2 regions of the Pseudoclavibacter sp. RFBG4 genome follow, and region 1 is predicted to be linked to the other one. Evidence: predicted binding sites of a transcription regulator. Region 1 holds the regulator's gene; the other holds the start of a gene.
The links. Region 1 encodes HrcA, which represses chaperone genes, less so after heat shock. Its sites were predicted from a motif close to TTNGCACTCGNNNNNNNCGAGTGCNAA; they were not measured.
Positions count from the first base shown of each region.

Region 2: the regulator HrcA is predicted to act here: its motif matches at 2,623-2,649, upstream of groL (chaperonin GroEL).

Region 1 is NZ_PSYC01000020.1:177,080-181,488, reverse strand. It holds gene C5E10_RS05925 (histidine triad nucleotide-binding protein) at 1-261, opposite strand, end outside; gene C5E10_RS05920 (16S rRNA (uracil(1498)-N(3))-methyltransferase) at 271-1,041, opposite strand; gene dnaJ (molecular chaperone DnaJ) at 1,043-2,128, opposite strand; gene hrcA (heat-inducible transcriptional repressor HrcA) at 2,217-3,248, opposite strand; gene C5E10_RS05905 (DUF4870 domain-containing protein) at 3,402-3,965, shown strand; gene hemW (radical SAM family heme chaperone HemW) at 3,972-4,409, opposite strand, start outside.
Region 2 is NZ_PSYC01000039.1:102,974-107,382, reverse strand. It holds gene C5E10_RS15085 (permease) at 1-423, opposite strand, end outside; tRNA gene C5E10_RS15080 (tRNA-Thr) at 505-580, opposite strand; gene msrB (peptide-methionine (R)-S-oxide reductase MsrB) at 661-1,077, opposite strand; gene C5E10_RS15070 (DUF3263 domain-containing protein) at 1,183-1,476, shown strand; gene C5E10_RS15065 (LytR C-terminal domain-containing protein) at 1,481-2,032, shown strand; gene C5E10_RS15060 (cold-shock protein) at 2,265-2,480, shown strand; gene groL (chaperonin GroEL) at 2,694-4,313, shown strand.

The DNA.
Region 1 (4,409 bases):
GATGAGCCGGAATTCGCTGTCGGTGTGCTGATCGGCGAGACCCTGGGCGACCGCGATGACCTCGGCGAGCAGCTCCGGATCGCCGGCCGCGAGCTGGGCGACGTTCGCGTATTCCTGGGTCTTGGGCACCACGAGAAGATGCACAGGCGCCTTCGGGCTGATGTCCTTGAAGGCGATGACCCGCTCGGACTCGAACACGATGTCGGCTGGGATCTCGCGGTTGATGATGCGCGTGAAGATGGACGGCTCTGAACTCGACATGAGACCAGCCTACGACTCGGCACTCGCGCGGGACCGAGAGTCCCACGTGCCGCTCAGCGCCAGGATCGCAGCGATCGCGGCGGGAGCCGCGCTCGAGGTTCGAAGAACGCCAGCGCCGAGGTGCACGCGCCTGGCGCCGGCCGCCTCGAAGGCCTCGAACTCGCTCTCGTCGATGCCGCCCTCTGGGCCGACGACGAGCGTCAGTCCGGAAGCGCCTGCCGGGACCTGCTCGGCGAGGGCCTGGCGCAGCGAGGTGTCGCCCGACGGGTCGAGGACCAGCATCGGCGCGTGACCGGCGAGCGATGCGACCTCCCCCGTCGAGTGCAGCGGGGCCACATCCGGGACCCACGCGGAGAGGCTCTGCTTGCTGGCCTCTCTGGCGATGGATGCCCACCGCTCGCGGCCCTTCTCAGCCTTCTGATCCCAGCGGCTCACGCTGCGCTTCGCCTGCCATGGAACGAACGCCGCGGCTCCGAGCTCCGTCGCGACCTGCACGGCCAGGTCGTCTCGCCCGCCCTTCGCCAGCGCCTGCACAACCGTGACACGCGGAGCCGCCTGCGCCACTCGCCGCGCGGCGACGACCGTGACGAGTGCGCGCTCGCGCTCAGTCAGAGCGAGCTCGCCGTCGACGATGAAACCGCGACCGTCGCCGAGCTGCACACGTTCGCCGACTCGCATCCGCGCGACCGCCATGTGCTTGGCCTCAGCGCCGCGCACCTCGACGACGTCACCGACGCGCAGCGCCTCGTCGAGGTCCTCGACGAGGTAGAGCCACGCCACGTCAGCGACCGAAACGGTCGCGGAGCTTCGAGAACATGCCCTGCTTCTCCCGCGCGAGGCGGGGGGCCTCGTGGCGGTGACGGGCAGCGAACTCCTCGATCAGCTTGCGCGATTTGCCGTCGAGCTTCGCCGGGGTCACGACCTGGACGGCGATGTCGAGATCGCCGCGATGGGTCGAGCGAAGCCGCGTGATGCCCCGACCTCGAACGGTCAGCACCTCGCCCGACTGCACGCCCGCGGGGATCTGAAGGTCGACGTCGCCGTCGAGCGCACCGACCGTGGTCGAGGTGCCCAGGATCGCGTCGGCCATCGACACCTCGACGACGCACTGGAGGTCGTCGCCGTCTCGTGAGAAGACCTCGTGCGGGCGCACGCGGATCTCGAGGTAGAGGTCACCGTTCGCTCCCCCGGCTGGTCCGGCTTCGCCTCGACCGGGAAGGTGGATGCGCAGCCCGGAGTCCACACCGGACGGGATGTCGACCGGGATGCTCACGTTCGCTCGGACACGGCCCTGGCCGTGGCACGTGTCGCACGGGTGCTCGATGACCGTGCCGTAGCCGCGGCACTGGGCGCACGGCTGGTTCGTGACGACCATGCCGAGGATCGAGCGCACCTGTCGCTGCACGGACCCGGCCCCACCGCATGCCGAGCATGTCGTGGGCGAGGTACCCGGCGCGCAGCACGTGCCCTGGCAGTTCTCGCAGGCGATCGCCGTCGTGACCTCGAGGTCCCGGTGCGTGCCGAACATGACCTCGTCGAGGTCGAGTTCGACGCGCACGAGCGCGTCCTGGCCGCGTTCCGCACGCGAGCGAGGCCCGCGGGAGCCCTGCTGGCCGAAGAAGGTCTCGAAGATGTCGCCGAAGCCGCCGAAGGACTGCCCATCTGGGCCGCCCTGGTCGTACTGCCGGCGCCGCTCGGGGTCGATGAGGGTGTCGTAGGCGTGCGTGACGGACTTGAAGCGCTCCGCGGCATCTTCGGACGGGTTGACGTCCGGGTGCAGCTGGCGTGCCAGCTTGCGGTAGGCCTTCTTGATCTCGTCCTGGGACGCCTCACGGCTCACGCCGAGCACGTCGTAGTGGTCTGCCAAGAGTGGCGACTCCTTCTTTGCATCTGTGTGTGTCACGCCTGCGTTGTCAGGCGCCGGGTGCATCCGCCGAGTGATGTGGCGGTGTCGGTCAGTCGTCCGAGTGCTGCTCGTCGAGCACCCGTGACAGGTAACTCGCAACCACTCGAACGGCCTGGATATTCCTCGGGTAGTCCATTCTCGTCGGCCCGACGACGCCGAGACGCGCGTCGCTCCCCGAGCTGCGATAGCCGCTCGTCAAGATAGCCGTCTCTCCGAGGCCAAGGTCGACGTTCTCCTGGCCGATGCTGACCGAGTAGGCCTCGGGGCTGGAGTGGAGCTCGTCGAGCAGCCGCAGGAGGACCACCTGCTCCTCGATGGCCTCGAGGACGGGCAGGATGCTCGAGGGGAAGTCGCGTTCGGTCCGGGCGAGGTTCGCGGTGCCCGCCATCACGAGGCGCTCCTGGCGGTGCGCCAGGACGAGCTCGAGCAGGTTGGCGATGACGGGAGCGAAGAGCTCCGCGTCTCGCTCCCCCATGATGCCGCTGACGTCCCTGAGCTCCGTCGACGCGCGCGCGACCGTCTTCCCGACGAGTCGGCCGGCCAGCCGGTCCCGGAGCACATGCAGCTGTTCGACGCTCACCTCGGCGCGGAGATGCCCGATGCGCTGCTCGACGCGGCCCGAGTCGGTGATGAGGACGGTCAGGACGCGCATGCTGGACAGCAGGACGAACTCGACGTGCTGGATCGCGGCGTTCGCGAGCGAGGGGTACTGCGCGATCGCGACGGAATTGGTGAGCTGCGCCAGCAGTCGCACCGACCGTCCGAGCACCTCGTCGACGTCGTCGCTGCCCTCGATGAAGGTCTCGATCGCCCGGCGCTGCGCTCCGGAGAGCGGCCTGAACTCGGCGAGTCGGTCGACGAACAGTCGGTAGCCCTTGTCGGTCGGGATGCGCCCGGAGGATGTGTGCGGGGCCACGATGAGCTCGGCGTCTTCGAGCTGTGCCATGTCGTTGCGGATGGTCGCCGCGGAGACGCCGAAATCGTGACGGTCTGCGATCGACTTGGAGCCCACCGGCTCACGACTCGTCACGTAGTCGGTGACGATGACGCGGAGCACCTGCATGCTTCTGTCTGAAACCACGATGCTCCTCCCTCGACGAGCTGCTGCGAGTCGGACTGGCACTCCGAACCTGAGACTGCCAATCCTACCGCTTTCCGCTCGCGCCACCAGCAGGATGCCAGGCCCTCGCAGGGCACGCGCAGTAGCGTGAGCGAAACCGACGAGAGGAACCCCGTGTCAGATCAGAACGCACCGACCCCGCCGCCAGGACACCAGGATCTGCCTCAGCAGCCGCCATACGACCAGCCGGGACCCTACGGGCAGCAGCCACCGTACGGGCAGCAGGCTCCCAACGGTCAGAAGGTTCCGTACGGCCAGCAGGCCCCCTACGGACACCCGCAGGGCGGGCAGTACCAGCAGTCGGGCCCGCAGAATGTGACAGAACCGCCCCTGACCCGAGACGGCGACCGCCTCGTCGGGACCTTCGATCACCTGCTCAACATCGTCGCCCCCGCCGTTGGGCCGCTCATTCTCTGGCTCGTCACACGGCGCAGGGGGCCTCTCGCCGACAGCGAGGGCCGCGAGGCGCTCAACTTCGGCATCACCGCTGCGATCGTGTACCTCGGCATCGGCGTCATCTCGCTGCTCTCGCTGATCGGCGGCCCCCTGGCGCTGATCGTCCCGCTCCTCTACCCGCTGCTCTGGGTTGCCGTCGTCGTCTACGCGATTCTCGGCGCGGTCCAGGCGAGCAAGGGTCTCCCCTACCGGTACCCGGTCACCTTCCGGTTCGTGAACTGAGCCGGCTCAGGCGGCGATTCGGCGCACGATCGCGTCTGCCATGAGCCGCCCTCGGAGCGTCGGGACGAGCCTGCCCTTCAGCGCGGCCCTCCCGTCGACGAGCGACTCGGCGATGAGCTCGGCGACGACACTGGAGTCGCCCAGCTCTGAGATCGCGAGGCCCTCCCGCAGACGCGAGCCGAGCATGATCCGCTCGAAGCGCTTCGTCTCCTCATCAAGCACTTCGCGCCCCATGGCCGGCGTGATGCCCTCAGCCAGCCTCGACGCGTAGGCGCTCGGATGCTTCGCGTTCCACCAGCGCACGCCGCCCACGTGGCTGTGCGCCCCCGGGCCGAATCCCCACCAGTCCGCGTCTCTCCAGTAGGAGAGGTTGTGGCGAGACGCGTGCTTGCCGTCGAGCGACCAGTTGCTGACCTCGTACCACTCGAACCCGGCCGCTGAGAG
Region 2 (4,409 bases), on a different contig from region 1:
CAGGAACGTGATCGACTCGGCCGGTGTGAAGCCGCGGAGCACGAGGCCGCGGGCGAGGGGCACGTTGCCGCACTCGCAGACGGGCAGGGCGATGCCGAACAGGGAGATCACGGCGCGTCGGAGCCAGGGGGTCTGCGGCAGGATGCGCATCAGGAAGCCCGGCGGGAGCCAGTGCTGGACGACGATCGAGAGCAGGATGCCGAGCACGATGAACGGCATGGACTCGATGACGACGCTCAGCGAGAGCGTCACGAAGTCGCTGATCGGGCCGAGGGCCGGTGCGTCGTCGAGCGAAGCCGTGAACGTCCTGATCGCGATGAGCGTGAGGATGAGGCCTGCGCCGATGGTGAGTCCGAGCACACCGCGGCTTGCGGTCGTGCGCTGAGGGCGCGGTGCGCGCTGCGCAGTCGTGTGCTCGTGCATCCAGCCGAGTATAGTTCGGCCCGCTTTCGGAACCTTTCGGAACACGGGGCGACGAGGGGCTCGCGCGGGGCGGGAGGATTCTGGAGCCGACTGCGAGGTTCGAACTCGCGACATCCGCTTTACAAGAGCGGTGCTCTACCAGCTGAGCTAAGTCGGCCTGCTGCAATCGCAGCGGCACCATCATAGCCATGCGGTGCGCGAGGCGCGCACCGCATGGCCACTCGGGTGCTGCTCTCTTTACTCGGAGGGCGTCTCGTCGTCCGGGGTGAAGGAGAGCGAGAGCGAGTTCATGCAGTAGCGGTCGCCCGTCGGGGTGCCGAAGCCGTCGGGGAAGACGTGCCCGAGGTGGGACCCGCAGTTCGCGCAGCGCACCTCGGTGCGGACCATGCCGAGCGAGCGGTCCTCGAGCAGCTGGACTGCGTCGGGGCGCACCGACTCGTAGAAACTCGGCCACCCGCATCCGGAGTCGAACTTCGTTCCGGCCTTGAAGAGCTCGGAGCCGCATGCGCGGCAGGTGTACAGGCCGGCGCGCCCCTCTTCGAGGAGCTCTCCCGTGTAGGCCCGCTCGGTGCCTGCCTCGCGCAGCACGTGGTACTCCTGCGGCGTGAGCTCAGCGCGCCACTCGGAATCGGGCTTGTTGACGGCGTAGGACACCGTGCCTCCTGGAGATCGACGAGACCGCTGGGAGCGGTCGGGGAGGAATGAGCATACGCGCGTTGCGTGAGTCGAGTCCGTGAGCCTTGCTCGTACACTTCGTGCATGGAACGGGACGTGGAGCTCAGCGACCTCGAGCGCGCCCTGCTGGATTTCGAAGACCTGAATCCGCGGCAGAACGCAGCGAAGACGGCAGCGATCAGGGATCGCTTCGGCTGGTCGACGACGCAGTACTACCGAAATCTCGCTACGCTCATCGAGACACCAGCTGCGCTCGCCCGCCAGCCGATGCTCGTCGGCCGCCTGCGGCGTGCGCGCGAGCGGCGGGCGGATGAGCGCCAGCTGCGGCGCGAGCAGCGCATGTCCAGCGCCTCTCCCACCTCAGGACGGATTCGGTAGACACGTGAATTACCCCAAGGATCGCTTCGACGACATCCCACCAGGCCTCGACAGGCGCGGCGCGCATCGTGCGCCCCGAACCCGTCTCGCCAAGCTCGCCTCGTGGCTCTGGGGCCTGCTGGCCGTCGTCGTCATCGTCGCCGTCGCGGCGGTCGCCATGCAGATCATCAATGGTGCCGTCTCGTTCAGCCCGTCCGCCGAGCCCGAGACCAGCGAGACGCCGGCCGAGGCCGCCCCTGTCGAGGAGGCGCCGGCCGAGGTCGTGCCGCAGCTCGACCCCAACGTCGCCGTCCGCGTGCTCAACGGCACCGAGCTGGCTGGCGTCGCCGGTGGAACGACCACCGAGCTCGCTGCCGCAGGCTGGAATGTGACGGAGACGGCGGATGCACCGACCTCCGATTACGCGACGACCACCGTCTCCTACAATGACCCCGCTCAGGAGGCTGCTGCCCTGGCGCTCGTGCAGTCGCTCGGCGGGGGCACTGCGGTCCTGGATCCGAACGTCGCTGCCGCTGGCACGATCGTGGTCATCGTCGGCCTCGACCTCGCCGGATAGCCCGAAACCCCCGGGCTTTCACCGGGGAATGCGCGCCGTGTGTTCCGCGAATGTGAACATCTGGAAACAAAACGTCGCCAGGTGACGTGATCACGGTTTTCGGCTTCCACGGTCAACAGGTCGCGACCTAGTATCTTGCTCGAGTCCTGGGCACCATCGTTCGTCCCCCTCGCACGCATGCAGGGCTCCGCCGGCTGGCGCTGGCGAGTACTACTGAGCAATGGAGACAAACATGGCGAACGGAACCGTGAAGTGGTTCAACGCTGACAAGGGCTACGGCTTCATCACTGTGGATGCGCTCGACGGCGCTGCCGCACAGGATGTGTTCGTGCACTACAAGGCCATCGAGATGCAGGGCTACCGCGTTCTCGAAGAGGGACAGAAGGTCGAATTCGAGATCGGGGCCGGCGACAAGGGCCCCCAGGCAGAGTCCGTCCGCGCGCTCTGATCCGCGACGACAAGCGGCGTCGACCCTCTCTGGGGGTCGGCGCCGTTTTCTGTGCCGGGCGCGGGATCTGCCGTCCTCGTTCGCCCGCAGCGAGAAGGCGTCGGGGCGGCTTGCACTCGACAGGGCCGAGTGCCAATATGGACTTGCACTCGCCTCGTTCGAGTGCCAACCACGAACCTCACGAACCACGTCCGGAAAGGACGCAGTACACATATGTCGAAGATCATTGCTTTTGACGAAGAGGCCCGTCGCGGGCTTGAGCGTGGACTGAACACGCTCGCCGACGCGGTGAAGGTCACGCTCGGCCCACGCGGCCGCAATGTCGTGCTCGAGAAGAAGTGGGGCGCGCCCACGATCACGAACGACGGCGTGTCCATCGCCAAGGAGATCGAGCTGGACGACCCGTTCGAGAAGATCGGTGCCGAGCTCGTCAAGGAGGTCGCGAAGAAGACCGACGACGTCGCCGGTGACGGCACGACGACGGCCACCGTCCTCGCTCAGGCGCTCGTCCGCGAGGGCCTCCGCAACGTCGCAGCAGGCGCAGACCCGATCTCGCTCAAGCGCGGCATCGAGAAGGCCGTCGAGGCCGTCGTCGCCGAGCTGCTCGCATCCGCCAAGGAGGTCGAGACCAAGGAGCAGATCGCTGCGACCGCATCGATCTCGGCTGCTGACGCTCAGATCGGCGAGATCATCGCCGAGGCGATCGACAAGGTCGGCAAGGAAGGCGTCGTCACCGTCGAGGAGTCGAACACGTTCGGCACCACGCTCGAGCTGACCGAGGGCATGCGCTTCGACAAGGGCTACCTCTCGCAGTACTTCGTCACCGACCCCGAGCGCCAGGAAGCCGTCTTCGAAGACGCCTACATCCTGATCGTCAACGGCAAGATCTCCAACATCAAGGACCTCCTTCCTGTTGTCGACAAGGTCATCCAGGCCGGCAAGCAGCTCCTCATCATCGCCGAGGACGTCGAGGGCGAAGCTCTCGCGACGCTCATCGTCAACAAGGTCCGCGGCATCTTCAAGTCGGTTGCCGTCAAGGCTCCCGGCTTCGGCGACCGCCGCAAGGCCCAGCTGCAGGACATCGCCATCCTCACGGGTGGACAGGTCATCAGCGAGGAAGTCGGACTCAAGCTCGAGAACACGACGCTCGACCTCCTCGGCACGGCCCGCAAGGTCGTCGTGACGAAGGACGAGACGACGATCGTCGAGGGTGCTGGCTCGCCCGAGCAGATCGCCGGCCGCGTCGCGCAGATCCGCGCCGAGATCGAGAACAGCGACAGCGACTACGACCGTGAGAAGCTCCAGGAGCGCCTCGCGAAGCTCGCCGGTGGCGTCGCCGTCATCAAGGCCGGAGCTGCGACCGAGGTCGAGCTCAAGGAGCGCAAGCACCGCATCGAGGACGCTGTCCGCAACGCGAAGGCTGCCGTCGAAGAGGGCATCGTCGCCGGTGGTGGCGTCGCCCTCATCCAGGCTGGCGCACGCGTTCTCGACAAGCTCGAGCTCAAGGGCGACGAAGCGACCGGCGTCAACATCGTCAAGGTCGGCATCCTCGCACCACTCAAGCAGATCGCGACGAACGCTGGCCTCGAGCCCGGCGTCGTTGCCGAGAAGGTCGCCGGACTCGAAGACGGCTGGGGCCTCAACGCCGCAACCGGCGAGTACGTCAACCTCATCGAGGCTGGAGTGCTCGACCCGGTGAAGGTGACGCGTTCCGCGCTGCTCAACGCAGCTTCGATCGCTGGTCTCTTCCTCACGACCGAGGTCGTCGTCGCTGACAAGCCCGAGAAGGCTGGCGCACCGGCGATGGACCCGGGCGCTGGAATGGACTTCTAAGCACCACGCGCACGACAAGCAAGCGGGCGGCTCCTCACGGAGCCGCCCGCTTCGTCGTTCGCGCCTCGCTGCTCGACGCGATGGGTCGAGGCTCCG